One region of the Xylanibacillus composti genome, then DNA from elsewhere that is predicted to be linked to it. Evidence: riboswitches for the same ligand, from Rfam matches in the RefSeq annotation. Region 1 holds a riboswitch; the other holds the start of a gene.
What was found. A riboswitch is a leader RNA that binds a small molecule or an ion and turns the genes downstream of it on or off. The one in region 1 is predicted to bind cyclic di-AMP.
Positions count from the first base shown of each region.

Region 2: linked by a shared signal. The riboswitch ahead of XYCOK13_RS01510 (C40 family peptidase) and the one ahead of XYCOK13_RS00450 (resuscitation-promoting factor) in region 1 are both predicted to bind cyclic di-AMP.

Region 1 covers NZ_BOVK01000002.1:5,600-18,037, forward strand. Annotated here, with positions in the region: gene XYCOK13_RS00415 (PSP1 domain-containing protein) at 1-683, shown strand, start outside; gene yabA (DNA replication initiation control protein YabA) at 832-1,197, shown strand; gene XYCOK13_RS00425 (tRNA1(Val) (adenine(37)-N6)-methyltransferase) at 1,258-2,040, shown strand; gene rsmI (16S rRNA (cytidine(1402)-2'-O)-methyltransferase) at 2,037-2,933, shown strand; gene XYCOK13_RS00435 (AbrB/MazE/SpoVT family DNA-binding domain-containing protein) at 3,181-3,447, opposite strand; gene XYCOK13_RS00440 (HD domain-containing protein) at 3,750-4,991, shown strand; gene XYCOK13_RS00445 (TatD family hydrolase) at 5,028-5,819, shown strand; cyclic di-AMP (ydaO/yuaA leader) riboswitch at 5,973-6,139, shown strand; gene XYCOK13_RS00450 (resuscitation-promoting factor) at 6,449-7,585, shown strand; gene rnmV (ribonuclease M5) at 7,758-8,339, shown strand; gene rsmA (16S rRNA (adenine(1518)-N(6)/adenine(1519)-N(6))-dimethyltransferase RsmA) at 8,336-9,220, shown strand; gene yabG (sporulation peptidase YabG) at 9,289-10,155, shown strand; gene veg (biofilm formation stimulator Veg) at 10,278-10,553, shown strand; gene XYCOK13_RS00475 (small, acid-soluble spore protein, alpha/beta type) at 10,770-10,940, shown strand; gene ispE (4-(cytidine 5'-diphospho)-2-C-methyl-D-erythritol kinase) at 11,077-11,931, shown strand; gene purR (pur operon repressor) at 12,016-12,438, shown strand, end outside.
Region 2 covers NZ_BOVK01000004.1:28,224-40,661, forward strand. Annotated here, with positions in the region: gene XYCOK13_RS01470 (hypothetical protein) at 613-1,032, opposite strand; gene XYCOK13_RS01475 (thermonuclease family protein) at 1,689-2,573, opposite strand; gene XYCOK13_RS01480 (DUF420 domain-containing protein) at 2,893-3,399, shown strand; gene hflK (FtsH protease activity modulator HflK) at 3,609-4,631, shown strand; gene hflC (protease modulator HflC) at 4,628-5,506, shown strand; gene motB (flagellar motor protein MotB) at 5,575-6,378, opposite strand; gene motA (flagellar motor stator protein MotA) at 6,356-7,168, opposite strand; gene XYCOK13_RS01505 (stalk domain-containing protein) at 7,426-9,057, shown strand; gene XYCOK13_RS01510 (C40 family peptidase) at 9,182-9,664, opposite strand; cyclic di-AMP (ydaO/yuaA leader) riboswitch at 9,669-9,803, opposite strand; gene XYCOK13_RS01515 (hypothetical protein) at 9,970-10,797, opposite strand; gene XYCOK13_RS01520 (M1 family metallopeptidase) at 10,808-12,438, opposite strand, start outside.

The sequences.
Region 1 (12,438 bases):
ATGGTCGCGTTGTGATCGGGAAGAAGCTGGTGGACGATGCGGATGTCGTTCTTCCTCTGAAGAAAGTAATCCGTATTGCGGACCAGAAGGATGCTGACGTGGTGGAGCAGAACAAGAAGGCGGCAGGAGATGCCTTCCAAATCTGTTTGGAGAAGATCAAGCAGCACAAGCTGGAAATGAAGCTGGTCGATGTAGAGTACACATTCGATCGCAACAAAGTGATCTTCTACTTTACTGCTGACGGCCGTGTGGATTTCCGGGAATTGGTCAAGGATCTGGCCAGCGTATTTCGGACACGCATTGAACTTCGGCAAATCGGAGTCAGGGATGAAGCGAAGATGCTTGGCGGCATCGGTCCCTGCGGTAGAACCTTATGCTGTTCCACTTGGCTCGGCGATTTCGAGCCGGTCTCCATCAAGATGGCGAAGGATCAGAATTTGTCCCTGAATCCGACCAAGATCTCAGGACTTTGCGGGCGCCTCATGTGCTGTCTGAAGTACGAGCACGATAATTACGAAAGCGCCAAGGAAGAATGGCCTGAAGTTGGAAGCTCCGTCATGACAACAGATGGGGAAGGCCGCGTGACTGCACTGATTGTGGAAGAACGTCTCGTGCAGGTCAAGAACAAGGAAACCGGCAAGACAAAGAGATATTCACTGGATGATGTAGCATTGCAAGTATAGCGTGCAGGAGAAGGCAATTTCATCAGGTCCAAACATTCCGGGTCAGCCACGATTTGCAAGTTGCGGTATGGTTAGGCGAAATCGCTGGTTATGAAGTTGCCTTGGCAGTGCAAATCTAAGAATAGCCGTGGTTGCTTGGGGTGAAAGTGTGGAGAGAAACGAAGAGCTGTACAGACAAGTGCATGAACTGGAAGATCGCATGAATGAAGCACTCGGGGAAATTGGCCAGGTCAAAAAGAATGTCATCCTTCTGCTCGAAGAGAACAAGCGTCTGGCCATTGAAAATCAACAGCTTCGGAAGCTGTTGAAGCATGACGCGCACCAGGCTGACAAAGTCGGGGAGGCGCAGCATCCGAAGGAAGAGGAAGCGCAAACGGCTGTTCCCACTCCGGGAGAAGGTTATGACAACCTGGCTAGGCTGTACCACGAAGGTTTCCACATCTGCAATGTGTATTACGGTCATTTGCGGACAGAAGGCGACTGCTTGTTCTGTTTGTCATTTCTGAATAAATAAGGTGAGAAGCCGCAGGGACGCGATTCCTGCGGCTTTCGGATTTCCAAAGGAGGATAGGCAATCGGCGTGATACAGGCTCAACCACCATTGCGTTCTGGGGAAAGGCTCGATGATCTGCTAACCCATCAACTGCGCATTATTCAAAGCAAGCAAGTATTCAGTTTTTCCATGGATGCGGTATTGCTCGCACGATTTTGCAAGGTGCCGGCCAAAGGCCGCATTCTGGATCTTTGTTCAGGGAACGGAGTCATTCCCCTTCTGCTTTCTACAAGGACGAAAGCCCGAATTACCGGCGTAGAGCTTCAAGAAAAGCTGTGGGATATGGCCCGCAGGAGTGTGGAGTGGAACAAGCTGCAGGAGCAAATCGAAATGGTATGTGCGGATGTGCGAGACTATTATAAAACAACGGGCTACGGAACATTCGATCTGGTCACGATGAATCCGCCGTATATGCGGCCCGTAACAGGGGAAGCCAATGTGAATCCGCATGTGGCTGCGGCACGACATGAGCTGAACGGGGGGCTGCATGAGCTGATCGCTGCCTGTGCGCGTCACTTGAAATCAGGGGGGAAAGCCAGCATCGTGCATCGCCCGGGACGGTTGGCCGACATTATGGAAGCCATGCGAAGCGTTCGCTTGGAGCCGAAGCGCATCCGATTCGTCCATCCGCGTGTAGGGGAAGAAGCCAACATGGTTCTGGTGGAAGCGACTCGGGATGGGAAACCGGATATTCGGCTTCTTCCGCCAGTCATCGTATACGGAGAGGACGGACAGTATACGAAGGAACTATGGGATATATATTATGGAGAACAATCGTCGCTTACAGGAGGGGAGAATCCATGACAGGCATTCAAAGAAGCTTTGATGCAACGCGCCAGGAAGGAGCACTCTATGTAGTTGCGACACCTATTGGCAATTTGGAGGACATGACGTACCGGGCTGTGCGGATGCTGAAGGAAGCGGATTGGATCGCGGCGGAGGATACGCGTCAAACGCGCAAGCTGCTGACACATTTCGAAATCGAGGGCAAATTGGTAAGCTACCATGAACATAATCGCGAAGCAAGCGGCAAGGAACTCGTCAGGCGCATGGCTGCAGGAGAGGTGGTAGCCTTGGTAAGCGATGCCGGGCTTCCGGCCATCTCCGACCCGGGACACGATCTGGTGCGCAAAGCACTGGACCAGCACATCAAGGTTATACCGATCCCTGGAGCGAATGCGGCATTGACCGCCTTGGTCGCTTCCGGATTGCCTACGGGCGAATTCAGCTTCTATGGATTCTTTCCAAGGGAGAAGAAACAGGCGGAACAGCTCTTGCAAAGGACACAGCACTATCCGGGAACGGCCATTTTCTATGAATCGCCCTACAGAGTGAAGCAAATGCTTGTACGTATTTATCAAAGCTGGGGGAACCGCCAAGCTGTACTCGCCAGGGAGCTGACCAAAAAATTCGAAGAATTCGCCAGAGGTTCGCTGGAAGAACTGCTTGTCTGGGTAGAGGAGAAGCCGCCGCAGGGCGAATATTGCGTGCTGGTTGAAGGCTGGAAGGAAGGGGATTCGGCTGCATGGTCAACAGCTTCTGAGCCAGAGTGGAAAAGCTGGTCCGTGGCGGAGCATGTGGCCAGGTACGAGGAGCAGGGATTGTCCCGCAAAGATGCCATGAAGAAGGCGGCAGGGGAGCGGGGAGTCACCAAGCGCGACATATACCGAGAGCTGTTGGAGCAGCTTCCTGAATAGGCAGGCCGCAAGTGCCGGCCAACATTTCGGGTGATATTCGGCGGCGCAGCGTATTCGTAACATCGCCAACAACCATGCTATAATGAATAGGGATACACGGACAAGGATATTCCTAGACTGGATGAAAGGGACCCCATTCAATAAAAAAAAGTCCCCGTTCAACGCTCTATACACGCAGATCGGGGATGATAAGGAGATATGAAAAGGTTAGAATTAACAATAGTTCTAATGCTATTATATACTATATTTATTCGTTTGTCATGGAATTATATAAATCTATTAATTCCTTGACAACTTCCTTGCTGATCATCTTGCCTTTGAAGTAGATCAGCTCTTCTGCATTGCCGGAGAAGATACAAGCAGGCTCATATTTTTTCAAAATAATGCGCTCGCCATCCACATAAATTTCCAATGCGTCCTTCTCGCCAATGCCCAGCGTACGACGAAGCTCGATAGGAATAACAACGCGTCCCAGTTCGTCTACTTTTCTTACAATACCAGTTGATTTTAACATAGATTACAGACTCCTCTCTATTTGTCATGATTCTCGTCATGATTCGACATAAGATTTAAGTTAATGATACCAACGATTCCCAAAACAGTCAAACCAAATTGACGCGCGCGAATTTTTATATTTTCTTAAAATACATAAAAATTTCACCATATTTTTGTGAAAATTCAAAGCAATTTTGCGACTGGGCGACAGGTAAATTGATGAAAAAAATGTCAGTGGAAAATCTACACCCTTCGACAAAGTATTCAAATTCAGGCAGAAATGTGTCGAAATATGTTCAAAGTTCAAAGGAGGCTAGCGTTGTGTCGAAACCTATGCCGGAAGAAAAAGTTTTCAAGGACCCTGTACACAAGTACATCTATGTGATGGACAGCATCATATGGGAGCTCATCAACACGAAAGAGTTCCAACGCTTGCGCCGCATCCGTCAGCTGGGCACTTCCTTTTATACATTTCATGGTGCCGAGCATAGCCGATTTTCCCATTCTCTTGGGGTCTATGAAATTACCAGGAAGATCATTTCCCAATTTGAACGCAGGCAGGACCCGGATTGGCCCAAGGATCAACGATTGATCTGCTTGTGCGCGGCGCTGCTGCACGATGTCGGCCATGGCCCGTTCTCGCATTCCATAGAGCCTGTATTTCATGTGCATCATGAAGAATGGACCTGCCGCATTATATTGGGAGATACAGAAATCAATCGCGTGCTTCGACAAGTTTCGGCTGACTTTCCGGGTAAGGTGGCGGCAATCATTGAGAAAAAGTATCAGCCGGAAATTGCAGTCAGCCTGATCTCCAGTCAAATGGATGCAGATCGCATGGACTATTTGCTCCGGGATGCCTATTTCACCGGTGTTAATTACGGCACGTTTGATCTGGAACGAATACTGCGCGTGATGCGCCCTTATCAGAATAAGATCATCATTAAGGAAAGCGGCATGCACGCGGTGGAAGACTATTTGATGGCTCGTTACCAAATGTACTGGCAGGTGTACTTCCACCCAGTCACGCGTAGCTCGGAAATTGTTCTGCGGAAGATTTTCCGCAGAGCGAAGCAGCTCCATCAAGAAGCCTACGCGTTTCGTTTCATGCTTCCCCCCTTGGAGCGACTGCTCGCACAGACTCTGACGATTGATGATTACCTGGAGCTCGATGAATCGCTGGTCCAGTTAGCCTTCATGCAATGGACGAAAGAGGAAGACCCGATTTTGCGCGACTTGTGCGAACGGTTCCTTCATCGCCGTCTGTTCAAGTACAGCATCTTGGAGCAAATCGACCATGAAGAAATTGCGCGAATGGAGCAGAAGCTGCGTGAGCGCGGTCTCGATCCCGATTATTATATGGAGATCGATTTTCCCGCTGACCTTCCTTACGATGTATATCGTCCGGGGCAAATTGGCGACAAGCCGCCCATACTTATCTTAAATGAAAGAGGGCAGCTCATCGAAATTTCACGTAAATCCGACATCATTCGTTCCATTAGCGGTGTTCAGCTGGGTACGCATCATTTGTATTATCCTGAAGAACTTCTATATAATAGATAAACCAAAACAAATATTTTGAAACAGGAGTTTATTACGATGTTATTTGACACCCATGCACATTTGGATTCAGCCAAGTTTGAAGAAGAGCGCGAAGCGATGATCGAACGTGCCCGGGACAATGGCGTAGACTATATCGTTAATGTCGGATTCAATCGGGAAACGATCCCGACCACAATGGCGCTGGCGGAGCAATATGAATGGATATACGCCGCTGTCGGCTGGCACCCCCAGGATGCCATTACGATGCAGGAAGGGGATCTGGCCTGGATTGAGTCGCTGACCGCGCACCCCAAGGTAGTGGCAATTGGAGAAATCGGGTTGGATTATTATTGGGATACCTCGCCCAAGGATGTTCAACAGCAGGTATTCCGCGAGCAGATTCGCCTTGCGCGCAAGCTGAAGCTGCCGATTATCATCCATAATCGGGACGCACATCAAGATGTGGTCAACATTCTCCAGGAGGAAAATGCGGCTGAAGTTGGCGGCATCATGCATTGCTTCTCCGGCAGTTGGGAAATTGCGAAGCGCTGTCTCGACATGAACTTCCATATTTCGTTCGGCGGGCCCATTACGTTCAAGAATGCCAAACAGCCGAAAGAAGTGCTTGCCCAAGTACCGCTTGACCGTCTACTCATCGAAACGGATTGCCCCTATTTGACGCCGCATCCATTCCGCGGGAAGCGAAATGAATCGGCATATGTGCGCTATGTGGCAGAAGCGGCGGCGGAAATTAAAGGCTTGGAAATTGAAGAATTAGCCTCTATTACCACACGAAATGCGCTGAAATTGTTTTCCATTCCTTTACAAAAGGACGAAAACGAGAGATAAATCGTGGGAGTGGCCGAGAAATACTCGCTATAGGACAAGACCGATCGATAAACGCCAATGTAAGCGTTTTTCATCGGTTTTTTTTCATTTGCATGTTCTTTACATCCCTATTCATAGCGCGTAAACTCTCTGTAGAACGTAAGAAGTGCCAATTTCCAGAAATCGCTAAGTTTCCTTCCAAGGGAAACGGGGGACCCAACCATTCGGGGTGAATTTTGCGGACAATATCTTGCGGAGCGATCCGGGGAAAAAGTTGCAAATAGGGTGAACTCTGACCCGAACCCGACAGCTAACCTCGTCAGCGTTTTTAGAGAGCAACCATTTTATCTCGGATTTTTTCAAGACGAAAAAGCCGCGGCAGGGGTTTCCTCTTCACCGGCTTTTTTTTGTAGGTGTAGAAAAAAGACAAAATCCTGTACTGTCATACACCGGGTCCTGCAGAAGTTTTCGGTTTATGCTTCGGAGCATGGCCTCACTTCCGTGGGTTCAGGAATTTGGGATAATTGTACACCCTTCCGCATAGAGTGTGTGGAGGAGGTGAACAAGCTGGGAAATTGGCCAATCTCAGGTCATTTAAGCTTTCTTGCAAATCCAGAAAGCAGGAAGACCATGAAGGAGGACCGATTCACATGGGGGCAAAGCAGCAAACCACCCAGGATAGGCAACCATCCGGCATGTCCATCGCTTTAAGCTGGATCCAAGCACATAAAAAAATCGTCGGCTTGGGCTGCGGACTCTTGGCCATATTGGTACTGGCCACAGGATTGGCTTGGCAAGGGCTCCAAGAGAAGCAGGTAACGCTGATCGTCGACGGGGAGCCCAAGCAGGTGGATACCCGCCAATCAGATGTTATGTCATTGCTGGAAGAACAGAGGGTCGAATTAGGAGAAGAAGATTGGGTGTCTGTCTCGCTAGACGAGAGCATACGAGACGGGGACACGATTGAGGTCAGACACGCTGTAGAGGTCGAAGTAACTGTTGACGGCGTTACAGAGCGTCGCGTGACGACAGCGGATACCGTACAGGCAGCGCTGCGGGAATGGGAGATTGCTCTGGGTACGGAAGATCGGGTTGTGCCGTCCCTGCAGGCTAAGGTAAAAGCAGAGATGGATGTATCCGTTGTTCGCGTGAAGACGGTGCTGGAAGAGATTGAGGAAGTAGTGCCGCACGAAGTCGTTACCGAGCAGGACAACAATTTGCTGAAGGGCAAGGAACGGATTGTGCAAGAAGGTCAAGACGGTCTTGTGGTGAAGAAGGTCAAGCAGGTATGGGAAGACGGCCAACTGGTTTCGTCCGAGGTTGTCGAAGAGAACATCAAGCAACAACCTGAGAATCAGGTAGTGGCTTTAGGAACGCGCAATCCGGTAGCTGTCTTGTCCGCGACCTCTCCGGATGTGCAGACTGTAACGAAAGACGGCGTCACCTTTGGCGTGAAGAAGATACTGGAGAACGTAACTCTGACAGCCTATGATGCGGGTGTTGGCTCCACGGGCAAGAGCGAGGAGCATCCGAATTACGGGATTACGTATACGGGCACAACGGTAAGCGAAGGCCGAACAGCTGCAGTCGATCCGGATGTCATTCCACTTGGCTGGTGGTTCTACATTGAGGGGTTTGGATTCCGCAAGGCGGAGGATACCGGCAGCGCGATCAAAGGCAATAAGGTCGATGTTTATGTCGAGAGTGAGGCTGAAGCCAATGCATTCGGCCGTAAAAAAGGCCATACCGTGTATATTATTGGTCCGAATCCCCCTGATCTGAAATAGCAGGTGGGTCAGAGACGAATATCGATGAAAAGCGGTCGAACGTGTTACAATACTAAGAAGAGGCAGACACCTCTTCTTTTTTCTTTGGCATCTGGCCTGCGGAAGCAATCGGCAAACGCATCGAAGCTTCACGTTGCTTTCGTGGGTAATTGAGTGGCGGGGGAAGCTATCCATGATCAAGGAAATTATTGTGGTGGAAGGCAAGGACGATACAACTGCCATTCGCCGCGCGGTGAAGGCGGAGACGATAGAAACAGGGGGCTCGGCACTTTCCGAAGAAGTGATTGAGCGGATTCGATTGGCGCAAGCTCGGCGCGGTGTTATCATTTTTACCGACCCGGATTTTGCCGGGGATCGCATACGCAAGATCATTAGTCAGAAGGTGCCGGGGTGCAAGCACGCATTCATTGATGTGGAAGCAGCTACATACAAGGACGACATCGGCGTGGAAAATGCTTCCGACGAAGATATTCGCCGTGCCTTGCAGCTCGTGAAGACAGAAGCTCCCCCTGAAGAAGGAGAAATAGAATGGAATGATCTGCTCGACGCGGGACTGATCGTCCATCCGCAGGCCGCCGAAAGGCGGCGATTGCTGGGCAAGGCGCTCCATATCGGTTACTGCAACGGCAAGCAGCTGTACAAACGCTGCAGAATGTTTGCCATCAGCAAGGAAGAATTTCGGACGGCGCTGGTCGCCATGGAACAGGCATTCGCCCGCGGACATGCAGTTGAGGAGGCAGAGCAATCGCCATGACGGATAAAATCGCGGTGCCAAGCCGAACCCGGGAGGTTCTGGCGAAGTATGGCATCTCGGCCAAGAAGAGTCTTGGCCAAAATTTTTTGACCGACGGCAATATCTTGCGACGTATCGTAGATGCGGCGCAATTGAACAAGAGCAAGGGGGCCCTAGAAATCGGTCCGGGAATCGGCGCCTTGACCCAATACCTGGCGGATGAAGCGGGCACTGTAGTTGCCCTGGAGATCGACCAGAGGCTGCTGCCGGTGTTGGACGAGACTGTGGGGCAGCAGGATCATGTCAAGGTCATGCATGGCGATGTGCTGAAGGAGGATTTGCATGCATTGTTTGCCGAGCATTTCCACAATGTTGAAGCCGTAAGCGTTGTGGCCAATCTTCCGTACTACATCACAACGCCGATTGTAATGAGGCTGCTGGAAGAGGAGCTTCCGCTGGAACATATCGTGATCATGATCCAGCGGGAAGTTGCTGACAGGATGACCGCAAGCCCCGGGGGCAAGGAATACGGAAGCCTGAGCATCGCGGTCCAATACTATTGCGAGGCAGAGCTTGTAGCCGTTGTGCCGCGCACCGTGTTTGTGCCTCAGCCGAATATTGATTCGGCTGTCATACGCTTGACGCGCCGCAGCAGGCCTCCTGTTGAAGTGGCAGATGCACAGCGATTTTTTGCAACCGTGCGCGCGGCGTTTACCCAGAGGCGCAAGACGATCTACAACAACCTGCGCGCGGCGTTTCCCGAGGCAGCGGGGGTGCACGATATGCGTGAGGTGCTGCTGTCCTGCGGAATCGAACCGTCCCGCAGGGCCGAGACACTGAGCATGGAGGAATTTGCTCGTCTAAGCGAGCGGCTTGGCGTCCTTAGCGGCAAGCAGGAGTAGGCAGGTGTACCGGACTATACACCAAAAACCCATATCCGCCATAGGATGAATCCTATGGAGGGGATGTTATGTGGAAGGTAGGGACGTATGTCACGCGCAAGTCGTACGGGAATGACATGATCTTCCGTATTGAATCGATAAATCAGGAGATGGCTATCTTAAGAGGTGTCGATTATCGGTTAATGGCAGACGCGCCGTTGGAGGATCTGAGCGAGGCGGAGGAGCCGCTCCATTCCGACAAGTCCGAAGTGCCCGATATGCAGAAGCGCGAGTGCCAAAAAATCATTGAAGAAACGAAGCGTCGATACATGCCTTTTTTTCGTTCTGCGGGAACGCCTGAGGACAAAGAGACCTTCTCCTATTTTGAAGTGCCGGGCAAAGTGCTGCATCTTGACGGCGATCCCGCATACTTGCGCAAAAGCATGGACTTATACAAGCATTATCAAGTGCCGGCAGAGGGCCACTATGTGCAGGAATCGTCCATGGCCGATTTGCTGTATCGGCTGCTGCCGGAATCGAGGCCAGACATTGTTGTCATCACCGGTCATGACGGCATCTTCAAAGACAGCAGGGGAGAGAACCTTTACCATCTGTCCAGCTACAAAAACTCGCGTCATTTCGTACGTGCCATTCGCGCATGCCGGGAATATGAGCGCAACCGCGATGTGCTGACAATCGTCGCCGGTGCGTGCCAATCGCATTTTGAAGCGCTGCTTAAGGCAGGAGCGAATTTCGCCAGCTCGCCGGCCCGCATCTTGATTCATGCGTTGGACCCGGTCCAGGTGGCGGCGAGAATATCCTACACGTCCATTAAGGAGACAATTACCATGATGGACGTATTTGACAAAACTGTGAGCGGGGTCAAGGGGATCGGGGGAATTGAATCCAAGGGGAGTTACCGGGTAGGGATCCCTAATTTTAAACATATGCAATAAAATTAAGGAATCCATGCGAATACCGTTGACAATCCTTAAGTGCTGTTGATATAATATAGAGCTTGTTTGACAAAATGCCGCCTCTGATGTATAATAAGCTAGGAAAGAGGTGGTACTTGACAATGGCCAACAATTCGTTATTGGAGATCAAACGAAGCCTCGAACCCCACGTCGGGGCAAAAGTATTGCTTCGGGCAAACGGCGGTCGCCGCAAGACCATTGAACGGACCGGCGTTTTGGAGGAAACCTACCCGTCCGTATTTATCGTCAAGCTGGATCAAGAGCAGCACGCCTTCAAGCGGGTTTCATACAGCTATGCGGACATCTTGACTGAATCCGTGGAAGTGACGGTTTGCAACGACGAAGGACAAGTTCGAATCGAGTACTTGCAGCAATAGCATCACACAGCAAACAGTCCCTGATTCGGGGGCTGTTTTTTTTATCTGTCAAGCATACCCGGTCTCATGCGCCTGGCTTGCTGGGAAGAACCAATTTTCCTCTATCGGGTTTCGTTTACAGCCAGACAGCGGATTTGGGTGTATAGTTGTGGAGCAACAACCGCATACTATTCATGAGGCAGAATCATACTTTTTCGGTGAGGGGGCTTGTACGTGATGGCACGAAGAAGAAGCGTCATGAGCGAATCCTTGAAATACGAACTGGCCAGAGACCTCGGTTTTTACGATAAAGTGCAGCGTGAGGGCTGGGGCGGCATCACCACCAAGGATGCGGGCAATATGGTGAAGCGCGCCATCCAGATGGCCGAGCAGAACATCAGGCGCTAAGCCAGACCGCATGGGCGAATACCCGACGGCTCGATCTTTCGAGCCGTTTTTGTTTTTTCGCAATTTACCAATGCTTTTGTTATAGTAAATAGAGTCATACTTTGGAACGGGCGATGGGAAGGGGTGGAGTGGAAGCATGAAAGTGTTCGAAAAAGCGCCAGCCAAGATCAATCTGTCCCTGGATGTCTTGTATAAGCGGGAGGACGGCTTCCATGAAGTCGAGATGGTGATGGCCATGGTCGATTTGGCGGACCGATTGGAAATGGAGGCTATTCCGCGCGACACGATTATGATCTCCAGTCAGGCGGGGTACATCCCGCTGGATGAGAAGAACCTGGCTTTCAAGGCAGCGAAGCTGCTGAAGGAGCGGTGCGGAGTCAGACAGGGCGTTTACATACATTTGGACAAGCATATCCCGGTGGCGGCGGGGCTGGCGGGCGGCAGCAGTGATGCAGCAGCGGCACTCCGCGGCTTGAACCGCCTGTGGGATCTCGGACTGTCCCAGACTGAACTGCAGCAGCTTGGCGAAGAGCTTGGGTCCGATGTTCCATATTGCATTGCAGGCGGAACGGTGCTGGCTACAGGCAGGGGAGAGAAGCTCCAGCCGCTTCCTCCGCTTCCTCCATGCTGGGTTGTGATTGCCAAACCGCCTATCAATGTGTCCACGGCAGATGTATATGGCAGGCTTCGAGCGGATCAGATCGAAAATCATCCGCCAACCGGACGAATGGTGGAAGGGTTGCGCAACCAAGACTGGTTAGCAATTTGCGGAGCGCTCGGCAATGTGTTGGAGGAAGTAACCTTCCAGCTGCATCCGGAAGTGCGGAGAATCAAGGAAACCATGCTGCGGTTAGGGGCGGATGGCGCGTTGATGTCGGGCAGCGGTCCTACGGTTTTTGCACTGGCGGCTAAATCATCGAGAGCGCGAAGAATCTATAACGGGTTGAAAGGCTTTTGCAAAGAAGTGTATGTGGTAAGAATCCTCACATAGAGTTGACTCAGCCCCCTTGCTTAAAACCGTATAAAAATGGTATATTGGCTATATATTATTCGGATTTAGGGGGTTGAGAGACGGATGAAAAAAGTAAAACGCAGTTCAAGATTGGTTGAAATGACGCAATATTTATTGCAGCGCCCCCATGTACTCATACCGCTTACCACATTTGCTGAACGATATAACTCTGCGAAATCATCCATAAGCGAGGATCTAACCATTATCAAGGAAGTGTTCCAGGATGAAGGCCTGGGGGAACTGCAAACACTGGCAGGCGCCGCCGGCGGCGTGAAATATATCCCGAAATCGCCGAAAGCCGCATCGCTCGACATGATGGGCCGCATCTGCGCGCAGCTGCAGGAACCGGAACGCATCCTGCCAGGCGGTTACTTGTATATGTCGGACCTTCTCGGCCAACCGAGCATTGTCGATGAGATTGGGAAGATGTTTGCAAGCGCCTTCGCTGGAGTCGAACTGGATTGTGTCATGACCGTCGAGACGAAA
Region 2 (12,438 bases), on a different contig from region 1:
CATGGTATTTCATCATGGCCAGTTCGTGGAATTTTTTAATTCGGCATTTAAGTGTTTAATAATGGGTGCGCCGTTTTATACACTCCTCGAACATTTAACTCGAACTCCATCGCTGCTGTAATGCTCTGCAGCGCATTCGAACCTTCTTTAATCTTCCGGATTCAGTTCAAGAAGTCGTTTGCATGGCAAATTGACTTGCGATTCCTCCATCAATCGCCCATCAAATATTTACACGCTCTGAAGAAAGAACAGCAGGAATGCCTTGGTTTTTTCGCGGAACGGCCATAATAGAGGCAGTAAGAATCTTGAACAAGCTCAAAGATGAAAGCGAAATCCACGTTCTTAATTTTCGAAGAGTGTGGTTGTACCAACCGATAAAGTTCGCAGTGAGACGAAAAGTTAAGTTGATGATTGATACGGAGCATAACGATCATTCTTTACCCTTTTAGCTATACCATAAGATTTAACGCGATAAATTGATAAAGTAGATTCACACAAGAAATCGCCTGTAGGTGTCAGCAGACGATTTTGGATAAGAAATTAGGTTGTGTTTTGCAGTGCTATCTTTCAAGAGGCTGACTTTTTTCTAAATGTGCTTTTGATTAGTCCGGTTTAATCGTGAGTGTGCAAATAGTAAGGGTTTCGCTCGATCAACGGTTGAGCGTCTTGCAGTGCGGATTCCGGCAATTCTCCCTCGTTTACTTTCTGTATAATTGTGGCCATGCGTTCATAGTCTTCACGAGATATCTTGGGAAGATTTTGATTCTTTATGGTACGTTTTCTTTCTACAGTAGCTGCCAATTCAGGATTTCGATCCAGAAGCCGTTGGGCACTTGCCAGTTCGTCTTCGTTAATCGTTCCTTCCAAGTAGCGTTGAACCGTTTCTGTCATCTGCTGATGTTCTTCCAAGCTGATCCTGATTTCTGTCACCGAAGGTTTGCTTTGTTCAGCCTGATCATGAGAAATTGCAGAATAACTAAGGAGTGCCACTGCAGCAGCCCCCACAACGAATGAAACTGTATTCATTTTCATTTTTTTTCGCTCCTTTCACAAGTTGCGCTTTGGCTGATCTTGCTGCGCTAATATTTAGACGAGGAATTAGATCAGAAAGTTGCTAATTAATTTCCAATTCCTATTTGTTAGCGTGCCTGGTCTGTCTTAATTGGTTGAAAGAAGGGCGGTGATTACAAGGTGGAACAGAATAAGCTTAGTATATAGTGCGAGTATGGATCACTGAAAAAAGATAAGGGAATAAGGGTGTGACTATCTTCGTCCAGCCGATCGGCCAAATAAGAGGGATGGCGTGCAGTGAGAACTTGTACCAAGCGCTCAAGAAAATCAAAGGGAACGTGCGCTCTCATATTCAATGAATAGCGCACTTCACGGCAGGATTTCATGCGCTAACGGAACGGAGAGATGTTATTTACCTATTTTTCGATGAATGTTCATTCTAACGGAACCCACGGCGCTTATTGTTACGCAATTGCAGGCATTCAGGCTAATTCCCACATATTAAGGTCTGTGAGTTCCGTTACGCTTTTCAGACCGCAGAAAATAGCCGAATAAGGTCTGTGAGTTCCGTTAGCCGTCAGACGCGGCATACCAAGTATGGATGCGAAGACCGAAGAACCGGTGCAGGCGCTTCAGATCATGTCTTCGGGCTTCATGTTTTCAGTCTTCGGCATTCTTCATTGCTTCACTTCGAACGTCGTACGCACACTTTCTCCCTCGCTGCGCACGACGATCGACCAGGTTCCCGCCGATGTGTTCGATCCAACTTGCCACGTCCAGCTCACAAGGCCATTCTCATCGGCTGTCTTCTCTTCCAGACCCTTTGCACGGCTGGAGCCGCTCTTATAAATGACGTCAATCTCTGCTTTGGCGCCGGGACGAACGCGGGCGGTTAGCTCCGCATAGTCTCCGGCATAGACAGGAGTGGTGACGCTGGAAATTTCAATAGTCGCCGAGCTGGCGGCGTTCAATTCGTCTTCGGACGGCGTGCGCACATCGGCAAGTTCAATTTCTCCGTGAAATCCATCTTCCTGCGCGTAATTTTCGATACTCCATATGCCAACACCGGCCAGTTGTGCGGTCTTCTGGATCTCGCGGAACCGGTCAACGTGACGGATGTCGGGCGGGTACACAGCCACGCGAGCCAAGCCTTGCTCCAGCAGCATTTCGTTGAACATCCGGTCCCCGATCCAGAGGTAGGCAAGCAATCGCCCGTACCGATCGCGCTCCGAGACATCGAATTCCAGCATGACGTCTTGACCCGTTAACATTTCCTTAGCGAAGTTCGAAGCTTCGGGTCCGAAGGGCTGAACCTCTTTGTTGGGATGGACTGTTTCCGGCGTGTCTATAAGCAGCAGCCGAATCGTCTCCTCCTTGTCCCCGATCATGGCCTTCATCGTGTCGCCGTCGACGACGCGGGTGATCTTGGCCGAAATCCGATTGCTGTCCGACGCATCGGAATCGGGGGCGGAAGAACAGCCGGCCATAAGAAGAACGGACAGGACCAGCAGGCCGATAATTGCGGGAAGACGAAAACGCAGCGGATACACTATGGTTTGCATGATGCACTCCTCTTGATGATTGTTTTATGTCGATAGTACGACATATGGAGTGTTCACGCAACGTCCTGCAGCCGAAGCACTTGCTGGCTCGGCGACAAAGATCTCTGTGCAATCGGCCGTTAGCAAGCTTATTTATGCCATTCTCCTGGTGATCGTACCCGAACTGTCACAATTGCATGAAGGAGGGGCGTTGTTTTTTGCTGTAGAATTCATTAAGCTAGTACTTAGTGTGAAGCATAAAAAGAGGCGGATGATACGTCTGGATGAGGGGGCAGTGCGCATGGGTTCATCGAAATTGACTAACGGTCGTACCAAGGCTATGAATATGTTCGTCTATGCATTATCAGCGGTGCTGATCATCATCATAGCGATTTTGTTCTTTTTGCCGGGATATGAAGGAGAAGTGCCTTTCGACGTGACGATACTGCCGCTCATGAACGCGATCTTCAATGTATTCACCTTCTCGTTCCTGGTGTTGTCGCTCGTCGCGATCAAGAAGAAGAACATCAAGGTTCATCGTCGCTTTATATTTGCTGCCTTTACGACGACGGCGTTTTTCCTACTTTGCTATGTCACTTACCACTTCCTGACCGAACCGGCCAAGTTCGGCGGACCAGGATGGCTGAAAGGGATCTATCTGTTTGTCTTGTTTACCCACATTGTGCTGGCAGTTGTAAATGTGCCGCTCGCGCTGCTGTCGGTCGTACGCGGCCTGAATATGCAGGTGGAGGCACATCGTCGGATTGCGCGGTGGACCATGCCGGTATGGCTGTATGTCAGCTTCACTGGCGTCATGGTATACTTGTTGATCTCTCCTTATTACTAGGTCTGGATTGGCGACAATTTGCAATAGAGAAGAGGAAGGACTGTCTTCAGCGAGCATGGCTCCGCTGCGGCGGTCTTTTTTTTCGCGCTGGGAGGGGAGGGACATGACTGCAACTGCTTGTAGGGAATTGTTGAGAAATGTCCATTTCTGAAACCGGATGCTGTAGAATACGTATGAAAGAGTAGTTTAAAAAGGGAGGATCTCGCGACATGGATGAGCAGCAGTATGAACGGGCCCAGATGCCCCAAATGCCTCAGTTGCCCAAAAATTTGGGGAGGAAAATTGCAATCGGTATCATCGTGCTCGTCGTGCTCGTACTGGGCTCGACAAGCTTCTACACGGTACAAGAGCAAGAGAAGGCCGCTATCTTGACATTCGGCAAGTACACATCGACATCCGATGCGGGCTTGCACTTAAAGTTGCCGTACCCGATTCAACAGGTTGTCAAAGTGCAAGCGAATATTACGCAGCGCATCGAGATAGGCTATCGGGAGAACAATGGGCAAATTGTAGCGGTAGAAGACGAAGCGCTGATGATAACCGGGGATGAGAACATCGTATCCGCAGATGCGGTTGTGGAATGGCGGGTCGGCGATATGGAAGCATTCCTGTACAATATCGAAGATCCTGAAGTCTTCCTGGTCAATTCCGCTAGCGCCGCCATACGATCCGTCATCGGCTCGCAGCCGCTTGATTATGTGATCACCGATGGGAAGACCGTGGTCCAGACACAGGTCAAAGAAAAGCTCGATGAGCTTAACGAAAAGTACAATACCGGCATCTTCATCCAGGATTTGAAATTCCAAGACATCGAACCGCCGGAAGGGGAAGTGCAGGAAGCGTTCCGGGATGTTACGAATGCCCGTGAGGAGAAGAATACAAAGGTCAACAACGCTCGGAAATACGAGAATGACCGGATTCCGAAGGCTCGGGGTGAGGCGCAAGCATTGATCGAGCAGGCTGAAGCAGAGAAGGAATCCCGTATTCTGAACGCGAGAGGTGACGTAGCCAAGTTTAACGCGTTGTACGAGGCTTACAAGAATAACCCGCAAGTAACGGAAAGTCGCTTGATTATCGAGACACTGGAGACGATTTTGCCGAATGCGCGAATTTTCGTCACAGACGGTTCTGGCGATACAGTGAAATACTTGCCGTTGAATGAGCTGATGAATACGCGATCCAGCTCTTCAAGCGAATCTACGACACAGCCGAGAGGAAGTGGCGCACAATGAGTAAGAAAAACGGAAGATGGGCAGGAATCGGCGTTGGTGTCGTGATTGTATTGGGATTGCTCCTCGCATCCATGTTCGTGGTTAAGGAAGGCGAGTTTAAAGTCGTTCTGCAATTCGGAGAGTTCAAGCGTGTGCATCAAGAACCTGGACTTTATTTGAAAATACCGTTTATTGAAACGACAGAAACCTTGCCGAAGTACCAGAAGATTTATAACAGCAATCCTGCTTCGATCTTGACCAAGGACAAGAAGCCTATCCTGGTTGACAACTATACCGTATGGCGGATTGAAGATCCGCGTGCGTACTTGCGTACGCTGAAAACAGTCTCTTACGGAGAACAGCGGATTGATTCAGCGGTATATAACGTCGTGCGGCGGAAGCTGTCCGAGATTGAGTACGGCGAAATTATCAGCGAGAATACAGCACGAGGCAACTTGAACGATGAGATTACGCGCGAGGTAGCTTCGATTGCTAATAGCAGCGGCTATGGCATTGATATTATCGATGTGCGGATCAAGCGTACGGACCTGCCGGAAGAAAACAAGCAGAGCGTGTACAGCCGAATGATCTCTGACCGACAATCGATCGCGGCCCGCTACTTGTCCGAAGGGGATGAGGAATCGCAGAAAATCATCGCGATTGCCGACCGTGAAGCACAGGTCTTGATTGCCCAATCGGAAGCGCGGGCAAAGGAAATCGTAGCGGAGGGTGAAGAGGAAGCGGCGAAGATCTTCAACGCAGCTTACGGACAAAACCCGGAATTTTACCAGTTGTACCGCACCTTGGACAGTTATAAGACGACCTTCCAGGGTGAGCCGGTTATTATGCTGCCGATTGATTCCCCATACGCACGTATTTTGCTGGGCGAGCAATAACTGGGTGAGCCATAAGAAGAAAGAGCCTTCTCCCCAAAAAAGTGGGAGAAGGCTCTTTTCCATTTGCTTTAGTTCTCGTCTTCGACACCGATCGTCGAGTCCGGCACATCTTGAATCGTGCGGATGATGGAAACCTCGACGCGCCGGTTGGCTGCTCTGCCCTCGGCAGTCCGGTTCGTGGCGATCGGTCGCTGCTCCCCGTACGCGACAGAGCTGATGCGTCCTGGGTCCATCTCCTCGTTCTGGAGCAAAATCTTCATGAAGTTCAGCGCGCGCTTCGCGCTGAGCTCCCAGTTGGATGGGAACTCGGCGGTATGGATAGGAATATCATCCGTATGGCCGGCGACCACAATTTCATATTGTGGGTAGTGGCTCAGCATATCGCTGATTGCCACCGCCAAGTTCCGCGCCTCCGGTTTCACCTCAGCGCTGCCGGACGAATACAAGGCATTGTCGCGAATGATAATTTTCAATTGCTCGTTATCGAGACCCGTCTCCAGCTCAGTACTCAGATCGTTGCTCGCTATGTATTGGTCCAACTCCTGCTTCAAGTTTTGCAGGTCGACCGTCTCTTGTTCGAACTTTTTCTTCTGTTCGCTGTCGCTTGCCTGATCATGCCTTCGATTCTCCCTCTGATTGGGCATAATTTCCTCATTGATCGGGATGATGGAAGAAGGCTCAAACAAGGATGCCCCGCCATTAAAGGCAGCACTTAAAGAACTGGCAATCTCGTCGAATTTCTTCTGATCGACTTGACTGGAAGCGAACAGCACGATGAACAGCGCAAGTAGAAGGGTCAACAAATCCGCATAGGGAATCAACCACGATTCGTCGACATGCTCCTCGTGATCATGCTGTTTGTGCTTCTTCATTCGCTGCTCCCTCCTGGCTTTCTTGACTCTCTTCCATGCGCTCCTGCGGCGTCAGGAAGACAGCCAGCTTCTGGCTGATGGCAATGGTGGAGACACCGGACTGGATGGACAGCAAACCTTCGACCATCATTAGCTTGATTTCCACTTCTTGCTTGGACAGACGCTTAAGCTTGTTGGCAATCGGATGCCACAGCACGTAACCCGTGAAAATCCCGAGCAAGGTGGCGATAAAGGCAGCAGCGATTGACGGGCCGAGCTTGTCGATATCATTAAGATTGGCCAGAGCGGCGATCAGACCGACAACCGCGCCCAACACCCCCAAAGTCGGGGCATAGGTGCCCGCTTGGGTGAAGATAGAGGCGCCCACCTTGTGACGTTCCTCGGTCGCCGAAATCTCCTCCATCAAGACATCGCGCACAAACTCGTGATCGTTGCCGTCTATAATCATACGCATTCCATTTTTCAAAAAAGGATCGTTGATTTCATCCACTTTGCTTTCTAGCGCAAGAAGGCCTTCGCGGCGAGTAATGGACGCCCAGTCCATAAACATGGCGATGACATCTTTCTTAGGCGTCAGCTGCTGAGCTTTGAACACCTTCTTGAACAGGGCCGGCACTTTTTTGATATCTGACATGGGAAAGCCAATAAATATGGCAGCGACGGTACCGGCGATTATGATCAAAAATGCGGCCGGGTTATAGAGAGAAGCAAGACCGGCCCCTTTCAAGAGCATGCCTACACCAACCGCCAAAAAACCTAGTACAACCCCGATAACTGTGGATTTTTCCATATCTACACTCCTCTTTCTATAGTCCGAAAAAACCATTCTGCAGATTTATACAGTATTCGACAGAAACCGTACAATCCCTGCTTGGACTTCATGGGGGAAAGACGATTTTGAAGTCCCTAATGGGAATATCGGTTGGACAGCGAAAATAAAGTAGTAGAAATCAAGAATTTATAATCCCGTATGAAAGAAGGAATGACTCGAAGCCGGATGCAAAGGCTTTTTGCTAGCATGGACACTCAGGATAAGAAGAGGTATGCATGAGCCGATGCAGAAAAAAAGGACAAGGGGAAGGAATGGGCGGATTGGGCAAATCAACGAGGCTGCGCCGTTGGATTCATAGAGGCTGGATGATGGTCATGCTTGTCAGTCTGAGTGTTATGCTGGCCTCAGCGCCATGGACTACAGAAGCAGCGGACAAAGCGCGTATTATTGTAAATGGCGAGCACTTGCAAGTACAGGTAGACCCGGTTTATGCAAATGATCGTCTGCTGGTGCCGATGCGGCCGATCTTCGAGGCGCTGTCTGCCGAGGTGGATTGGAACGAGCGGACCAAAGTGGTGACCGCGCGGAAGGGGGAGCGGCGGCTGGCCTTGGGAATCGGTATGGAATATGCGTTAATCGATGCCCAGACAGTGGATCTGGAGACACCCGCCAGACTGGTCAATCAGGCCACGATGGTGCCGCTGCGTTTCGTCTCGGAAGCGCTTGGCGCGGAGGTCATGTGGAATGCGGAAAGCAAAACGGCAATCATCAACGAGCTGGGCCACGACGACAAGTACAGCTGGTCCCAGCCGACAGGGGAGGCTGCCCCGCCTGAGGGCGGCCCATTCGATTGGCAGACGGATGCCTCGAAGACGAGGCCGGCCGTCTCGATTCCTGACGATTGGAAAACGATTGATGATATTCGGGCGAGATGGCAGGAGCTGACACCGACGTATGAAGGCGTGCCATATGTGATTCAGCCTGATACTTCGGCACCATACGGTCTCGGACAGCTTCGGGAAGAATTCATTGCCGATGGCGTCGCCATGACCAACTTCGTGCGTTACCTGGCCGACTTGCCGGACAATGTGAAGGCGGACCCCGGCTTGAACGAGGAAGCGCAATACGGGGCTGTGCTGCTGGCCGCGCACGGACAATTGTCCCATGAGCCGGAGCCGAGGCCGTCGCAGATGACGCAGGACTTCTACAACCGCGGCTTTGCGGCTGCCAAGAGCAGCAACTTGGCGCAGTACTATAGCCGCTACAGCGGATCATTAGCGGAAGTGTCCACAGGCTTGGAAGGAGAACGGTTAAGTCCGGCGGTGTCCGTGAAGGAATACATGCGGGATGAGGACGTCTACAATATGGCGCAGGTCGGACATAGAAGATGGATTTTGGAGCCGTCATTGCAAGCGACGGGATTCGGCTATGCGGATCATTGGGGAGAAGATGCGGGGAAGGCCTTCCACAATCAGTTCTCGGTAATGCGCGTCATTCAGGAGGAGCGCCGCGCGGCAGACATAGCTTATGATTATGTCACTTGGCCGGGCAAGGGCTACTTCCCGATCGAATTTTTCCCTGGCAATGATCCGTGGTCGGTGTCTCTGAATCCAGACAAATATGCGAAGCCGGACGAATCGCGCGTGAAGGTAACGCTGAAACGGTTATCTGACGGAAAGGTATGGCGCTTGGATCGCCAGGACACGGTTGTCAGTGAGAACGGTGAATTTTTCCGAGTGAACAACGAAGGGTACGGGATTCCTTATTGCATTATCTTCCGTCCTTCCGGCATAACTGCCTTCGCTCCCGGAGAGGCGCTGGAGGTGGAAATTACCGGATTGCAGGATCGGCAAGGGCAGGAGGCCGTCATTGACTTTCCTGTCGTCTTTTTTGCACTAGAACCGTGAAGAGCTAGGGTATGAAGCTGTTCCCGCACTGGCCGGGAGCGGCTTTCTTGTGGCGGGCAAATAAAAAGGTCCTTCCTGATTGCAGGAAGGACTTGTTCAGCATATAGGCAGGATGAGAAACAGCTTAATTGGCTGGATTGCTTTCTTCTTGGGTTAGCTTCTCATACATGAATTGGCCTAAGACCCGACGCGCCGATACATAGCGCTTGGCATAATACGCATCGTCCATATCCGTGTATTCTACACCGTCATAGGACGCATGGGCGAAGGTGCCGTCCCCCATATAAATGCCCACATGGGAGATGCCGCTGCCGCTCGTATTGAAAAATACGAGATCGCCGATACGCAGATCTTCTTTCTTTACATCCTCGCCGGTGGCATAAGCCTGTTGACGGGAACTGCGTGGCAGCTCGATGTCGAATTGCTTGAACACATACTGGGTAAATCCGGAGCAATCAAAGCCACTTGTCGTGGTGCCGCCGCTTTTGTACGGCTTCCCTAGCAGCTCGTCCACTTTTTCCTGCAGCGGACTTGCGGCATGGGCGCTTCCGACAAAGATCGAAAGCATCATGATTACGGCAAAAGCCGCCGCTGTTGCCTTTTTCAATTTCCAAGACTCCTTCCGCGCCTACGAGGTTAGCTACCGGGTTCGGTTGAAGGTTCCCTATGGCCGCGAACGATGCCGGCCAATTCACCCTGAAACTTGGTTCCCCCGTTTCCATACTGGAATTAGGCGACTTCTCCTGAGATGTCGAAAATGCACACAGCGTATACTATTCTACAAAGTTCGCAAAACTCCTGCTTCTTCTTCAAAATATTCATGAGAGATTAGAAGGTTCCAGAAATAGGCAAGAGGCTGCCCCCAAACGGTATGTCCGGGAAACAGCCTGGCGCAAAATGTGCTTTTACAGATTAAAGGGACGCTTTCTCTTTCCAATGGAGATGCTGAGCTGTTACATGCCATATGCCGAAAAACGGTCGAATCACAGTATAGATCTGATGAAGAATGACGGCGACCAGCCCGGCCCAGAACAGCGACACGCTTGCAGAGAACAGGGCGGCTGCAGCCGCTATGGCCAGGATAGCGAGCCCTATGCAGGAAGCGGGGAGCAGCCCTTTCGCCAAAAGCCCGAGAGAAAAAAGGGCGGGACGATCTGCCGCAATACCGAACTGCACATACATGGCAATGAGCTGCAAGACGGCCAAGTAGAGCAGATAGCAAGCTATTGCAGGCAATCCCTTTCCCATGTAAAGGGACCATGAGCCGGCGGATAGCGTCAGCTGATGCAGCCATGGCACTATGTAGAGAAGCGGCAGCAGTGCAGCGACGGTCTTGAGCCAATAGACGATTGTGAAGGCGCGGCCGAGAGTCCGGATCCCCCGCAGGAACGGTCTTCTGGAGCGCTTGCCTGTCATTCCTCGCTGATGCACGGCATAGTAGAGTCCCGCATTCAGCAGCGGAGTCAAGACCATTCGTGCCAGCAGCACTGCTCCGAGCATCCACACATAAGGCATGACTTCCTTAGTGCGGGTAAGCCAGAATTCAGCTTCCGCCCAGAACAGCATGACATCAGAAGAGCTTAGGGTATCTCCCGGATAGCGCTTGAGCAGAGGAGTAACGGTACTGTTAATCCAGCGGAACAGAAAGAACCCCCAGGCGAATTGGTACAGAAACAACAGCAGCCAGATTCCGGCATGACCTTTGGCGGCATGAAAGCCCGTTTTTACGTAATTCCACATAGCGCTCCCCTCACCACGCGAACAAGCCGATCACCGTTTCCAGCATGCGCGACACCCCGATATTCCAGCGTGTTCGCCATACCTCGTCGGCTTCGCTGCGCATAAAATTGTTCGACGGTTTTGTGTCCAGCACATTGTGCCGATCCGGATCGATGGCAGCCCAAGCAACGGGACTGTCCTGGATGACTCTGAATTTCATCTCGCTCTCTTCCCCGTCCCACTGCTCGGTGAGAACCGTGCCGTTCTGCAGGCCGAACCGAATTGGCACTTGACGGTAAAAGCCGCCGTTGCGCTCGGCCACGATGATCGATTCGTAACGCGTCCTCCCTTGATCTTCAACGGGACGCACTTCAATGCTGCGAATGGAATAGTCGCGAACGAGTCCGCCGTGGACATACTGTTGGAAGTAGAGGTCCCAGCTTTGTCCGGTGACCTTCTCCAGCACCTTGCGGAAGTCATCCGTCCCGGGATGCTTGAAGCGCCATTGTTGAAAATAAGAGCGCATGACGCGCTGCATGCGCTGCTCGCCAATCTGTCTTTCGATATCGATAAGCACGAGCTTGGCTCGCGTATATACATTGTCTGCGTATTGGCGGTGATTCTCGAACTCCCACGAATTTTGCCTCAACGGCGCAGGCGACGTAAGGGAAGCGGCCTGCAGCGGCAGATAGCCGGACAAGTCGTAAATGGCCTTCATGGCCTTATCCTCGGCATAGGAGGTGAATCCCTCGTCCAGCCAAGCTTCCTCGAACTCGTTGCTGGCGACTATGCCATACCAATATTGATGGCCGATCTCGTGAACGAGCACCTGCTCCAGCGACCAGTCCGGCTGCTCCTCGGCTGCGCCCCAGGCTGTAATCAGCGTAGGATATTCCATGCCTCCAGCCCCGTTCGCTTCCCCCGGGGGAACAACAATCGACAAGGTGGAATAAGGATAAGGACCGAACCATTCACTATACTTTTTCAAGGATTGCTTGGCCGCGAAGAAATAGCGCTCCTTGAGATCGGCGTGCAGCGGATCCAGGTACAGCTTGATCTTAACCCCCGGTATGTTCTTGTCGGCATAAGGCTCTTCGGCGTATACGAAATGGGGGGAAGCCGCCCAGGCGAAATCATGCACATCGTCGGCATAGAAGCGGTATATCTTGCGGCCGTCGGTGACAGAAGCTTTGCCGGTAGGAAAACCTGTTGCAGCGACAATATGGGATTCCGGCACATTGATCTGCACACTATAAATCCCGAAGTTGGCGTAGAACTCTGAGTTGCCGTGGTACTGGTGAAGATTCCAGCCTTCCTCTGCCCGGCCTCTTGTTCCCTTTCGCTCATAGGCGGCGATTTTGGGAAACCATTGTCCGGCCATGACAAAGTCATCATGGTAGCCCATGCGGGCGAACACTTTCGGCAAATCTACTTCAAACTGCAGATGCAAGGTGACCTTGCCGCCAGGCGGAATCGGTTCGGCCAGTTTGACTTCCATTAATGTGCGATCCTGCTCATTGCCGTCATCTGGTTGCAGGTAGCGGGTACGGTGCAGCAGGTCGCCTTCGCCTGAATGGCGAATGCCGGTAATGCGCATTTCGCCCCAGCCGCCTTCTACCATCTGATCGTTGCGCAGCCGTCCCCCCGATTCCCGGATGAAGG